2 regions of the Gluconobacter cerinus genome follow, and region 1 is predicted to be linked to the other one. Evidence: riboswitches for the same ligand, from Rfam matches in the RefSeq annotation. Region 1 holds a riboswitch; the other holds the start of a gene.
What was found. A riboswitch is a leader RNA that binds a small molecule or an ion and turns the genes downstream of it on or off. The one in region 1 is predicted to bind cobalamin.
Positions count from the first base shown of each region.

Region 2: another riboswitch for cobalamin. It lies ahead of M2305_RS14910 (TonB-dependent receptor); the one in region 1 lies ahead of metE (5-methyltetrahydropteroyltriglutamate--homocysteine S-methyltransferase).

Region 1 covers NZ_JAOQNM010000001.1:952,492-959,890, forward strand. The annotation lists gene M2305_RS04445 (HAD family hydrolase) at 1-91, opposite strand, end outside; gene metF (methylenetetrahydrofolate reductase [NAD(P)H]) at 138-1,004, opposite strand; gene M2305_RS04455 (ArsR/SmtB family transcription factor) at 1,034-1,960, opposite strand; cobalamin riboswitch at 2,028-2,231, shown strand; gene metE (5-methyltetrahydropteroyltriglutamate--homocysteine S-methyltransferase) at 2,348-4,660, shown strand; gene M2305_RS04465 (M13 family metallopeptidase) at 4,704-6,773, opposite strand; gene M2305_RS04470 (beta-N-acetylhexosaminidase) at 6,908-7,399, opposite strand, start outside.
Region 2 covers NZ_JAOQNM010000001.1:3,231,048-3,238,446, forward strand. The annotation lists gene M2305_RS14885 (GntT/GntP/DsdX family permease) at 1-556, shown strand, start outside; gene M2305_RS14890 (SDR family oxidoreductase) at 603-1,358, shown strand; gene M2305_RS14895 (FecCD family ABC transporter permease) at 1,380-2,372, opposite strand; gene M2305_RS14900 (ABC transporter substrate-binding protein) at 2,372-3,325, opposite strand; gene M2305_RS14905 (ABC transporter ATP-binding protein) at 3,322-4,080, opposite strand; gene M2305_RS14910 (TonB-dependent receptor) at 4,083-6,308, opposite strand; cobalamin riboswitch at 6,401-6,602, opposite strand; gene M2305_RS14915 (fumarylacetoacetate hydrolase family protein) at 6,756-7,399, shown strand, end outside.

The DNA of each region.
Region 1 (7,399 bases):
CAAAGGCTTCCTTCAGGCTGCGAAGAATGGCCGGCTGCGTTTCCGCCAGAGTACCATCGTAGTCGAGAAGAACGATCGGGAATCTTGTCATTCCCTTTTGTCACCCCGTTTACGCAGGAAATCCAGCCCTCTCCGTTTCAGATCGGACGTCGCCCAAGAAGGCGGCAAAGGGCTGATGCTGTATCTGCATGATTCAACGTATAGAAATGGAATTGCTCCACCCCTTCAGCTTTAAGTGTCTGACAAAGCCGGTCTGCAATCGTGGCCGCGACAAACGCCCGCGCCTGGGGCGTTTCATCCAATCCATCGAACAGGTCGCGCATCCACTTCGGCACGTTTGCACCACACATATCGGCAAACTTCCAGGCCTGCGCAGCACTTCCAACCGGAAGAATACCCGGCACGATCGGCCGCTCGATTCCAATGGCCGCAGCGCGGTCCCGGAAGCGTAGAAATGTGTCCGCTTCGAAGAAGAACTGCGTCAAAGCCCGGTCCGCACCCGCATCAATCTTCGCTCGCAGATGCTCCAGATCCGACTGCGGGCTAAGCGCGGCAGGATGCGTTTCCGGATACGCCGCAACGGAAATTTCGAACGGCGCAATCTCCTTCAATCCGCGCACCAGATCCACAGCCCCCGCGTAGCCTTCCGGATGAGGCTCATAGACGCCCCCGGCTGACGGTGGCGGATCGCCACGCAGGGCCACAATGTGCTTCACACCCGCGTCCCAGTACGCTTGCGCCACAGCATTGACGTCTTCCTTGGAAGCCCCCACGCAGGTCAGATGCCCAGCCATTGGCGCGCCAGTTTCCCGAACCATGTCTTTAAGGGTGGCCAGGGTGCGGTCCCGTGTTGACCCACCTGCCCCATACGTCACGGACATGAACTGCGGACCAAAAGCAGCTAGCGTTTTTGCGTTTTCCAGCAGCGTGGCGGCTGCCTTTTCCGACTTTGCAGGAAAAAACTCGAACGAAATTGCGGGCAGAGGCCCTGTCTGTGCGGGCATCACGCCAGCTCCTTATTCAATAATTCAGCTTAGTTGGGGCGTTGGCCGAGCCAGAGTTTCACAGTCAGTTCGCCCTCAAGAGCCACTGGCTCTGCGGGAACTAGACCCGCAGCGCGAAACCACATCGCCATCTGCGCATCGGTGAACCCAAGCCGGACATGCGCATCCCGTGTGCGAAGTTCTTCCCGGTTATGGGAGGCAAAATCGATAATCAGCAATCGACCGTTGGCATCCAGAATACGCGCGGCTTCCGCAATCACAGCAGCCGGATGTTGCGCATAGTGCAGAACCTGATGCATGACCGCGACATCGGCTGAATGCTCCGGCAGCGGAAGGGCCTGAAAGTCCCCTTGCCGCAGATCAGCCTGCTCCAGACCAGCTTCCGCCAGTTTGGTACGCGCCAGCCGCAGCATGGCGGGACTGCGATCAAACCCGATGACTGTTTGAGCGCCGACCCCCAGCAGCTCCATCATGCGACCTGTTCCCGTGCCTATATCCACGAGCCGGCCGATCGGAGATGCTGAAAGCGTCTTTACGATCGCTGCTTCGACCTCCTGTTCGGACACATGCAAGGAACGCAATGCGTCCCATTCTGCTGCGTGGGTTTCAAACCAGTCTTCCGCCGCGAGCGCACGAACATCCCGAATGGCCTGCAAGCGAATACGATCCGCACGGATTTCCGCCGGTTCCCGCGCAGTCCATCGATCCAGCGCCATAAAGACAGGCTCCAGACGTTCCGGAACACCCAAAGTCAAAAAGACCCAACTTCCTTCCTTGCGGCGCTCAATCAATCCCGCATCTGCCAGGATCTTCACATGCCGTGACACGCGGGGCTGACTTTGCCCGAGCACCTGCGCCACCTCGCCGATGGACAGTTCCATCTCGCGCAGAAGGGCCAGAATCCGCAGACGGGTCATGTCTGCCAGTGCCTGGAAAATGATGAGGGCCTGTTCCATACGGATTTACATATAAGGAGTTCTTTATATGAGCAAGAGCTATTGACTCTTTTTCAGAACATGCGGCAGTCATAAGGCTTGTCATGGATCCATGTCGGATGTTCACGCATCCGGCTTGGCTAAGAGGGAAGCCGGTGCAAAGCCGGCGCTGCCCCCGCAACTGTCAGCGGCGAGTGCCGATTCCATACAGGCCACTGGGCGAAAGTCCGGGAAGGCGGAATCAGCGCGGAGACCCGTAAGCCAGGAGACCTGCCACGGCACATAACATCCTCCGGCGGGGCGTTCCGGACGGGTCACGCATGTCTCCACGCCGCACATTTCCTGTTCGGGGCGTGAACGATCCTGCATGCCCTGCGAGCGCACTGCCACGAACCTGTCGAGGCTTTCATGACCGTCCGCGTCGCAACTCTGGGCTTTCCGCGTATCGGCACCCGCCGTGAACTGAAAACCGCTCTTGAACAGTACTGGGCGGGAAATTCCTCCGCCGATGATCTACTTTCCACAGCCGCATCCCTTCGAGCGTCCGCCTGGCAGCGCCAGAAAGACCTCGGTGCCGAGATCATCCCTTCCAACGATTTTTCGCTTTACGATCATGTGCTGGATACATCCGCAATGGTCGGTGCTGTTCCTGCCATTTACGGCAACGTGCAGGGCAAGGTGGACTTGGGAACCTACTTCGCCATGTCCCGCGGCTCCCAGACGACATCCGAAGAGTGTGGCTGCGGTCATGCTCATGGCGCACCTCAGGACGTTCCTGCCGCCGAAATGACCAAGTGGTTTGACACGAACTACCATTACCTTGTCCCGCAATTCACAGCAGACCAGACGTTCCGCCTCGCCTCCACAAAAGCGGTGGACGAATATCGGGAAGCCAAGACGCTTGGGATTGAGACACGCCCTGTTCTGCTCGGTCCTGTCAGTTTCCTGCTTCTGGGAAAATGTGACGGCCCGGCGTTTGCTCGCCTTGATCTGCTCCCTGCCCTGCTACCCGTTTATGAACAGGTTCTGAAAACCCTCCAAGCAGAAGGCGCAGACTGGGTTCAGATTGACGAGCCGTGTCTTGTTCTGGATCTGCCGGACAATGCTGCCGCAGCTTTCAAAACGACCTACAACACTCTGACAGCCGCTGTTCCAGACCTCAAACTGATGCTCGCCACTTATTTCGGTGCGCTCGGAGACAATCAGGACATCGCCCTAAGCCTGCCAGTTCACGGCCTGCATGTAGATCTTGTCCGCGCTCCCGAGCAGCTTGCATCCATCCTGGAAAAAGCACGACCTGACCTACTGCTATCTCTCGGCGTAGTGGATGGGCGAAATATCTGGAAGGCCGACCTGAACGCGCTTCTGGACCATCTTGAACCGCTGGCGCGCCAGCGTGACCTGATCCTTGCGCCGTCCTGCTCTCTCCTCCACACACCGATTGATCTGGAACGGGAGACAGATCTGGACGCGGATGTGAAATCCTGGCTCGCATTCGCCGTTCAGAAAATTGAGGAGTTGCACACACTGGCGCGCGCGCTGAATGAAGGCCGGGGCGCTGTGCAAACCACTTTAGCCGAAAATGCTGCGGCGCTTCAGGCACGTCGCTCTTCCACAAAAATCAACAATCCTGCCGTTCAGGCACGCTCTGCAGATCGCAACCCAGCTCTCGCCCAGCGCCATTCACCCTTCCCCGCGCGCCGTCCGTTGCAACAGGCCAAACTCAAGCTGCCTTTGTATCCGACGACAACAATCGGTTCCTTCCCCCAGACACCTGAAGTCCGCAAAGCCCGTGCGGATCATGCACGAGGAGAGCTCTCTTCCGAGACTTACGACGCCTTCCTGCGGGAAGAAACCGCCCGGACCATCCGCTGGCAGGAAGAGATTGATCTTGATGTGCTGGTGCATGGCGAGTTTGAGCGCAATGACATGGTGCAATATTTCGGAGAGCAGCTTTCCGGCTTTGCGTTCACGAAGCACGCCTGGGTTCAGTCCTACGGATCTCGCTATGTCCGGCCCCCCATCATTTTCGGAGATGTGTCACGCCCAAAAGCCATGACGGTTGAGTGGTGGGAATACGCCCAATCCCTCACCAACCGCCCTGTGAAAGGCATGCTGACGGGGCCCGTCACGATCCTGAACTGGTCTTTCGTACGAGACGATCAGCCGCGTGCGGAAACATGCCGACAGATCGCTTTCGCGATCCGGGATGAAGTGTGCGATCTGGAAAAAGCCGGGTGCGGCATCATCCAGATTGATGAAGCCGCCTTGCGTGAAGGCCTGCCGCTCCGTCGCGCAGACTGGCAATCCTATCTGGACTGGGCCGTGGAGAGCTTCCGCATTTCAGCCTCGGGTGTGCAGGACGCCACACAGATCCACACCCATATGTGCTACTCGGAATTCAACGATATTATTGCCGCCATTGGCGCAATGGATGCGGATGTGATTTCGATTGAAACCGCCCGCTCCCGCATGGAACTACTCGATGCGTTCGCAGCCTATCGCTACCCTGCGGAAATCGGGCCGGGCGTTTACGATATCCATTCCCCACGCGTGCCGTCTGTCGAGGAAATGGTGGACCTGCTTCGGACAGCCAGCAAAGTCATCAGCCCGGATGCCCTTTGGGTCAATCCGGATTGCGGACTGAAAACCCGCCAATGGCCGGAGACGAAAGCTGCACTCATCAACATGGTTGCGGCAGCCCATTATATGCGCCCATAAACCAGCGAGTAGATGGGGTGGATCACCACCCCATCATACGCAATTACCAGATTTTGACGCGCTGATCCGGGGTCAGATAGAGCTTGTCACTCGGCTGTACATTCCAGGCTCTGTACCAGAGATCCACGTTGTGCATCGGGATGTTTACCCGAGCTTTCGGCGGCGAGTGCGGGTCGATAACAACCATCTGCTTCTCCGTGTCTGGACGAACCTTCTCACGCCAGACCTGTGCCCATCCCATGAACACGCGCTGATCGCCCGTCAGACCATCAATGACCGGAGCTGGCTTCCCATTCAGGGAGGCATGGTAAGCATCCAGCGCCAGTGTCAGCCCACCAAGATCGGCAATGTTTTCGCCCATCGTGAGCTTACCGTTCACATGCACGCCCGGCTGAACCTCGAACGCGTCATACTGCGCACCAAACCGATCTGCGAGCTTCTGAAAGCGCGCTTCGTCTTCCTTTGTCCACCAGTTCCGCAGACGCCCCTTGTCGTCGTACTTGCGGCCTTTGTCATCAAAAGAATGGGTCATTTCATGCCCGATGACACCACCGATCGCCCCGTAATTCACAGCCGGATCAGCCTTCGGGTTGAAGAACGGCGGCTGAAGGATCGCCGCAGGAAACACGACTTCCACAAAACGCGGATTGTTGTAGGCGTTCACCGTTGCGGGCGACATCAGCCACTCGTTGCGGTCAACAACCTTGTCGAGATGGCTTAACTGATAGTGCCAGTCGAAAGCGAAAGCGCGCTCGGCATTGCCGTACACATCGCCCTTCTTCACAACCAGATCGGAATAGTCCCGCCACTCATTCGGGTAACCCACCTGGATTTCAAAGCTGGCCAGCTTCTTCAGCGCGGCTTCACGCGTCTGCGCGCTCATCCATGTGTTGTGTTCGAGGCGGTTGTGGAAAGCCGCCTTCAGGTTACCCGTCAGCGTCTGCATGGCCGCACGATCCGAAGCCGGGAAATAGCGCTCCACGTAGATTTTGCCGAGCGCCATTTCCATGGCGGAACTCGTGAAATCCACACCACGCTTCCAACGCGCTGCCAGAGCAGGCTGGCCTGACATGGCCTTCACATAGGCGAAACGCGTTTGCACAAAAGCATCCGGCAAGAACGATGCAGCATTGCTCGCCGTATGGAACGCCTGCCAGGCGCGCAGCGTATTCAGATCCGTCTTTGCAATCAGGTCCGCTTCCGCCTTGATGGCGGAAGGTTCACCAACAATAACAACCCGCTGCGCCAGCCCGGCCTCAGGCACACCTGACGCCCGCAACCATGTCATCCAGTCAAAAGAGGGAACACTCTTGACCAGAGCTTCTACCGTCATCGGGTTGTAGGTCTTGTCCGGATCGCGGAGTTCCGTGCGCGCCCAATGAACTTTGGCAATCTCGGTTTCAAAAGCCACAATGTCTGCCGCTGACTTGGCGGGATCAGCCCAGTGAACAAGCGTCAGAAGCTTCGTAACATACGCCTGATAGGCCGCTTTCTTGGATGCAAATTCCGGCTTCAGATAATTGTCCCGATCCGGCATCCCGAGCCCGGCGTGATCGACACTGAGCGCATATTTCGTCGGATCTTTCGCATCCACATCCACGTCCAGCGCGAACGGCGATGATCCGAACGTATCGGACGACGCCCCACTAAACTGCGCAAATGCCTTCAGATCCGTAATTGTGTGGATGCTTGCGATTTCAGCATCCAGCGGCTTGGAACCCAAAGCTTCGACAGCCTTCTCATCCATGAAAGACGCATAATAGGTGCCCAGCTTCTCATCGATCGTCTGAGGCTGAGCGACCGGATGCGCGGACAGGTCTTTCAGAATGGACTGAATGCGCTGACGGGATGCTTCAGCCAGCGCGTTAAACGGGCCGTAGCTGCTCATATCCGACGGAATTTCGAGCGCTTTCAGGAAGCTGCCATTGGCATAATCGAAGAAACTGTCTCCCGGCTTGACGCTCACATCCCGCCCGGCCAGATCCAGACCATACTGGTCATAAGTAATCTGAGGCGCTGCGGGCTTGGCAGACGCAATCGAAGGCAGCGCTGCCAGGCCAAGACTGGCGGACAGCAGCAAAGCGGCCTTGGGGGAGAGTTTCTTCTGATGCATATGAGAGGCCTAAATGTGAAAAACAGGCAGGCCTTTTGGTCCGTCCGCGGGCCTGTAACTTAAGTTTACAGTCGAAACGACCTGGACGCCAAGGGCCATACCTCGCCCCAAAAAGCGAGGTATGGAAAAAGGCATTAATTCTGGCTGGAAATAAGCGCTTTAATGCCAGGGAGAATGGCAATGAGCAGCCCCCCGGGAGGCTGCTCGCGCCTCAGGGACAGCAGATGGTTGGATGAGTTGTGAAACAGCTCTTCCTGTGCAGCGATCAGATGCTGCGCATCCAGCCGCCAAGCTGTTCCTGAAGCTCCGTTCAGAACGTTCAAGCCAGCATTGGAGAGGGCCGCAACCGTATGAGATACGGGCGTAACCTCCTCCAGAGCAGGCACATCTGCGGCAATTGCGACAAAAGCTTCATCATTGGCAGCCCAGCTTGCCAGCATGGCCTTCAAGGGAACCTTCAGGCTCTTTTCACCCGCGACATACCGTTTAGCCATATCGTTGAAGCGGATAGCCTCAAAAGCATCCGGATCAGCAATCGCGACCGGCGCCGACAGCATGGCATCGCCACTTTTGGACGCCAGACGATTCAAGGCGTAATTGCGCACCGGAACCGTAACGCTCAAAAG
Region 2 (7,399 bases), 2.3 Mb from region 1:
TCTGCACTTCATCGGCAACACGGACATTGCACTGCTTTTGGCAACCGTCATGTCGTTTTACGTGCTGGGCCTGGCCCGCGGCTTTTCACGAGAAACCATTCTTCGCTTCACCAATGAGTGTCTTGGCCCAACGGCTCTGATCATGCTTCTGGTTGGTGCGGGCGGGGGCTTTGGTCGTGAACTCATTGATAGTGGCGTCTCCAAAGCCATCACGGACGCGGCCGTCAGCGCGCACGTTCCACTTCTCGTGCTGGCGTGGCTTCTGGCCGCGATCGTCCGCGTCGCTTGCGGATCTTCTACCGTTGCCATGAGTACGGCCTCCGGCATCGCGGGTCCGATCCTCGCGCACTCGCAGGGCGTATCGCCAGAACTCATGGTGATTGCCACCGGCGCAGGGTCTGTGGCTTTCGGCCCCATGAACGATGCCGGCTTCTGGCAGATGAAAGAATATCTTGGCCTGACCGTGCCGCAGACAATCAAGACCTGGTCAGTTCTGGAAACGATTATTGCCGTTCTGGGACTGGTCTTCTGCGTTGGTATTTCAATGTTCATCTGATCCGCGTTGGCAGAGCGCTGACACAGCAAAGGAAGAAGGATTTTCCATGAGTGTATCTCTTTTTGACCTGACGGGACATCGCGCTCTGATTACGGGATCGTCTCAAGGTATCGGCTTCAGTCTGGCCAAAGGCCTGCAAGCGGCAGGCGCTGAAGTCGTTCTGAATGGTCGGGATGCTTCCAAACTCTCGGCCGCAGCCGAGGAACTGGGAGGTGTCGAGACACTTGTTTTTGACGTGACCGACCATGCAGCTGTTCGAACTGCAGTCGATCGCTTCGAAGAAGATACCGGGCCCATTGATATTCTGGTCAACAATGCAGGAATGCAGCACCGCGCGCCCTTGGAAGACTTCCCGCCAGAAATGTTTCAGAAGGTTCTTCAGACAAACCTGACGTCCATTTTTAATGTTGGACAGGCTGTTGCGAGACATATGCTAGGCCGTAGGCAGGGTAAGATCATCAATATTGCCAGCGTCCAGACGGCCCTCGCTCGGCCGAATATCTCCCCCTATACGGCCACCAAGGGTGCCGTGGGGAATCTGACCAAGGGGATGGCGACCGAGTGGGCAAGACACGGCCTTCAGTGCAATGCCATTGCACCGGGTTACTTCGACACGCCTCTCAACGCCGCGCTCGTAAATGATGCAGAATTTTCAACGTGGTTGGAGAAGCGCACACCTGCGGGTCGGTGGGGACAGCTTGATGAACTGACGGGTGCCTGTATTTTTCTTGCTTCCGGTGCATCGTCGTTTGTGAATGGTCATGTTTTGTATGTGGACGGCGGTATCACGGTGTCTCTCTGAGGCAAACGCGCCAAGGACGCATCAGCGCCGCGTTAGAAGAGCCATCAGGAAACACGCGCCTATCGCAGAAATGACTATTCCAACTGGCAGCTCCTGAGACGGCAAAAGACAGCGGCTGAGAAGATCTGAAAGGATTGTCAGCATCCCCCCCGCGACCATAGCGGGGATAAGGATATTTCGAACAGACCGTCCCCAGATGGGCCTTATGAGATGCGGCACAATCAGTCCGACGAAGCCGATCGGCCCACACAATGCCACTGTGGTTGCACAGCTAAACGCGCAAAGGGCAAGAACACAAAGCCGTAGCTTTCTTGTTTGCACCCCGAGGGACGCTGCGGTTTCCTCTCCGGCCATCAAAGCATCCAGATCAGCTCCAAAAGCCCATTTACCGAAGATCACGGGCAAAAGCCCCAACACGACAAGTGGCAGGGCCGACCAGCGAGCGGCGGAAAAACTGCCCATCGTCCAGAACAGGACAGATTGCGCCGTATTACGGTCACCCCAGAAAATCAGCAGGTTTGTCAGAGTAGAGAAGACGAAGGAAATCGCCAGACCAGACAGCAGCATTCGTTCCGTTGAGACCCGTGCGCCAGACCGGGATCTAAACGATACCAGCAACAGAAGTGCTGAGGTTGCCAGAAATGCCCCACCGACTGCACCAAAAGCGATCGTCCAGACGCCAAAAACATCCCCCAACAATACGATGACAGCAACAGCCCCTGTTGCTGAGCCCGAGGACAACCCGAAGAGAAACGGATCTGCCAAGGGGTTGCGGGTTACGGCCTGAAGAAGTGCTCCTGCACCGGCAAGAATTGCTCCGGTCAAGAAAGCCAGAACCAGCCTTGGCATTCGCAGGGACCAGATGATCCGGGCGGCAATCTCATGACTGGCTGGACCGCCCAAAAGTCCCGCTTGCAACGAATGCCAGGGAAGAGAAGCACTTCCGAGCGTAACTTCCAAAAATGCCAGCACACCCAAAGCAGGCAAAGCGCTGATGCTAAGAACACGCTTCATCAAGGTGCTGCGTCCGGGTGGAGAAAGGCGGCAATCTTTTCGATCACATCGATATTCGCTGGAGACGGCGTCATTTCATCATAGCGCACAACCAAAACACGGTTTGTCTTCAGGGCCGTACTCTCCGTCAGCAATGGCTGGCTTCGCAGAAATTTCAGACTGTCTGAAACACCTGCCCCGTAATCCATTACCAAAATAGCTTCAGGATCACGCAAACCCGCGTTTTCCCACGAAGCGGCGCCCCAGTTTGTCGGTAAATCACGAAAAATATTTTCGCCCCCGCCCAGCCGGATCAGCTCTGTCGCGAGGGCATATTGGCCAGCTGTAAATGGCCGATCGCGTCCACTGTCATAAAGGAAAACACGTAACGGGTGATGGCCCTTGAGACGATCCTTAATGTGCTGAACGCGCCTTTGCCAACCTTCAACCAATTGCCGAGCCAGCTGCTCCCGGCCGAAAACCTGTCCAAGTTTTTTTTCGTCGCTATACAAAAGGTCTAATGTCGGGAGAGTTGTTGAGTGCCCGGCCCGGAAGCAGCTTTCAGACAGAACAAGCGTCGGGATACCCTGAATTGCCAAGGTCTCGGGTGTCACATCCCCACCCACGTGCATCCCATAATTCCAGCCGGCAAAGAAAAAATCTGTTCCGACATCAAGCAATTGTTCAAGACTGGGATAGTGAGTTGCAATTTCCGGGATATCGCCTTGCTGAGCTTTGAAACCCGGTGTGTATTTGTTCCAGCCTGATATCCCCGTCAAACCACGAATATAGGGCTGCAAATGCAGAGCAAAAGCCATCTCCGCCATATTAACGTCGTGGATGACAGCATGCTCCGGCTGATGCGTGATCGTTACGGATTTCCCGCAGCTCTGCACGGTAACCGGGTAGGCGAAGGCCGTTTGCGCGGCAAAGCCACAGAACCCCAGAAACAGCATAAAGGTAGGCGTTTTCATGCGCCTCGCGGCCTAAAAACGAACGTCGTGCTGCCATCATCCAGTTGAACGGAATGAACATTCAAGCCGAACGCATGCCCTAGTTCCGAAGAGAGCAGAACCTCAGAAGACGCCCCATCCAGAATGATTTTTCCGTCCCTCATCAAGAGAGTTCGCGGCGCAAAATCAGGCACGAAAGACAGGTCATGCAGGACAGCCACGATTGTCAGAGGGAGGTCACGAAGCAGATTTAGAAGCTCTGCTCTGGCCGCCAGGTCCAGGTGATTGGTGGGCTCATCCAGCAACAGTATTTTGGGAGTCTGGGCCAGACATCGCGCCAGCATCACACGCTGACGCTCGCCACCAGAAAGATTGCCAATCGGCCGTTTTAAAAAAGGTTCGACACGGAAATACTTGATCGCCGTTTGCAGAGCCGTGGTGTCCTGCTGTGCCTGAGGAGTGCCTCGAAACGGGAGACGGCCAAGAGCGATATAATCCTCAACTATGAATTCAGAAGTTACATCGTCGGTCTGGGAAAGCCACGCAATCTTGCGCGCTACCATTGGTCTGGAAAGGGCGCAGAGTTGCGTTCCTTCCAGAACTATCTCCCCTTCCGTCGGCGAAATTAATCCAGCGAGGAGCCTCAGAAGCGTGCTTTTCCCAGCACCATTGGGGCCAATAAGTGCAACATGCTCACCCTCCCTGACGGAGAGATCCGTCAAAGAGAGTATGCAGTCATACCCAGCACCATGCGTCTGAAGCACAACCTCAGACACGATCAGAAACCCGCCTGAACACTGATCGAGAAGGACCGCGGCGCCCCCAACATCACTTCACTCGGATAACTGGTATCAGCCCACTGAATGAAGTGCTTGTTTCCCACATTGTCTACCCGGCCATAAACCGTCACGCCACGATAGGCGTGCCACGCCGCGAAAAGATTGACGAGCGCATAGTCTTTCAGACTCAGGGTGTTGGCGTAATCGCCCTTGCGGGCAGATACGTAACGCATACCAGCTCCCAAATCGACCGGCAGATCTGCAACCCGGGACCAGACACCCCACAGGTTGGCCGTTACAGCCGGAACGTTCGGAACCTGGTTCCCGGAGGCATTCACTGACGCTGAAGGATGGAATGATCCATAACGAGACCACGTATAGGCAACATTTCCCGACAGGCTCCAGTGTTTGCCCAGCGTGAGGTCTCCCTGCCATTCCACACCCCTTGACTTTTGAACGCCCGCCGTTGCCACGCTGTCCACACCGGTAGCAACGAGAACTCGGGTACGGCGGATATCGTACAGAGACAGCGTAGAGGACAGGCGTCCTTTCCAGAAAGAACCCTTGGCGCCGATTTCTCCTTGTCTGGACTGACTCAGGCGTGAAAACTGGCCTTTATTAACCAGGAAGATATTGGAGCCCGGCGGATCTTCAGCCGTTGTGTACACGCCGTAGAGGCTGATGTTATCTGTCAGATCATAAACAGGGCCAATCCTGAAGTTGGCAGGATTGTAGTTCCCCTTGAAGCTGGTCGCAGGATTGAACGCACCGGACTGGCTATAATTCTGACGATCCAGTTTCAGCCAGTCATATCGAAATCCACCCACCACACGCAGATCGTCCCGCACCGTCAGGATGTCTTCCATGAAAATGCCTGCGTCCACCATGGTTGTGGGAGATTTCGTATACGGATATTCTCCCGCAAAACTCCCCACGGCCGTGCTTTCAGGGCTACTCAGAGAAACGCTGTCCGCATATGTCGCGTCCGGAAAACCACGATTCCGGATGAGCCGCACATAATACGCGTCTCCACCGACGACCAGACGGTTCTTCATTCCGAAAACATGAAAATCAAACTGACCATCCAGCGTGTCACCCACCTGATGCTGGTTCATATAAACATAGAACCGATCCCGGCCGACCCGACCGGGTGCAATGGCATTTCCCGCTGCGTCTGTCTGCCCGGCTGAACCGATATAGCTGTAGGATTCAGCGTTATTCCAGTTGCGCTTGGCGTAAAGGACATAGGTTTTATTGTGAAACGTCATGTTCTCCGTTGGCTGCCACGTCAGATGGAGCGTCGGGGTCACATTAACCGAGCCAGCTTTTGCATCCTTGGAATTGTAATAACGCCAGAGCGATGACCGGCTTACGCCTAACCCCTTGGAAGACGACAGCAGGCCGCCTACGCCATCATGGACCTGAGCCAGCGGGACCAAAGGGGTTCCGTAATATGTCGACAAGCGATCTGTCAGATAGTCGACGCCAAAGCGGGCTGTAAATTTCTTCGAAGGGTGCCAGAGCAACGTTGTCGTGAAATCGTTGCTGTGTGGGTCTGCGCCAGCAACGTATCCATCAGACGAGGTACGACTGAAATCACTTCGAATGGCCAAAGTGTCAGTAATGGGAACCGAACCGCCAACACCAGCATTCCATGTATTGAAACTGCCATAAGATACCAGAGCATTAGCATGCGGCCCATCAAACGCAGGGTCACGCGTTCGCATGTCCACCGTGCCCCCAACAGCGCCCTGCCCGTACAGAACAGACGACGGCCCCTTGAGAACCTGAACGCTCTCAAGATTGAAGCTGTTGAGCGGACGGTTCACCATCGTGGTCGGGCCGTAATAAATGCCATCTCGCAGGATCAGAACCTGATTTCCGCTGAAGCCGCGCATCATCATCTGCGCCGGACTTCCTGGAGATCCACCGGAAGAAACACCCGGTGCACTGTCTGCGGCGTCTTCAGCGTGCGCATAACCGCGCTGCTCCATCACGCTGCGCTGAATCACATTGATCGTCGCAGGATTATGTTGAACCGTCAGCCCAAGTCTGCCCCCGATAACAGCACTATCCTTCAGCGGCTGCGCCCGACCATGCGCCGTAATGTGTTCTTCTTTCGCTTTGGCCGCCGCCTTCCTGACGTCTTCTGTCTGGGCGAACGCAGGCTGAAAAACGGTCAATGCTGCGACGGGCAACACACCGACAAAACTGATTTTCCTCATGGATAACGCAAACTTCACTCAACAATGCGTCACTACGATGAGCAGGATGAACCATCCTGCTGCGTCAGGTGCACCCCGCCCTTTCGCTTCGTCCATGACCATTTTCGATGGCAGGTCTCCTGGCTTGCGGATCATCGGCAAATCGCGAGCCTTCCCAAGGCTGACGCCCCAGTGGCCGGGTTCATAGAACCCATCGTGATCAGCCTCACCGCTCACAGTTGCGGGGGCAGCCGCAGCATTTCACTGCGTTCCCTTTTCATCCCCTTCCGGGGAACCATCATTGAGCAGGGGCATAACCGAAACTCCCATATAGTCAAACACGTATGTTATAACATATCAATAACTGAAGTTATCAATTTGAACAATGGAGGCCCTTCGATCCTTGGAAGAGAAACCAAAACATGCCTAATCTCATGCTTCCCTACTCTGGACAGAAAGTGTCACAGGATGAAGCTCTGTCGTTTTGGTCCCTTGGATCAGGAAACACCCGGACTCATTGATGACACTGGCATGCTGCGAAGCCTCAAAGGGATTCTGCCTGATATTACGGCTGCCCACCTGTCTCCAGAGCAGCTTGACGCCTTACGGGCCATTAATCCGAGCACTCTCCCTGTCGTTTCAGAAGCACCACGCTACGGTATTCCGTTCTCAGGTGCCGGAAAGTATATCTGCATTGGCCTGAACTATCGGGATCATGCCGAGGAAGCAGGCCTTTCCCTCCCCTCAGAGCCAATCGTCTTCATGAAAGCCACCTCTGCCCTGACGGGACCGAACGATGGTATTCTGGTCCCCCGACATGCCACCACAGTGGATTGGGAAGTCGAACTCGCAGTCATTATTGGCACAAAAGCGTCCTACATCTCCCCCGAGAAGGCTTTGGAGCACGTGGCGGGATATTGTGTCGCCAATGATGTCTCTGAACGCTCATTTCAGATGCAGACAAGCCAGTGGGACAAAGGCAAAGGCTGCGATTCATTCGGGCCCCTGGGGCCATGGCTTGTGACGACCGATGAAATCGCCGATCCGCAAGCACTCTCCATGCGGTTAGATGTCAACGGACGCCGTCGGCAGACGGGGCATACCTCCAACAT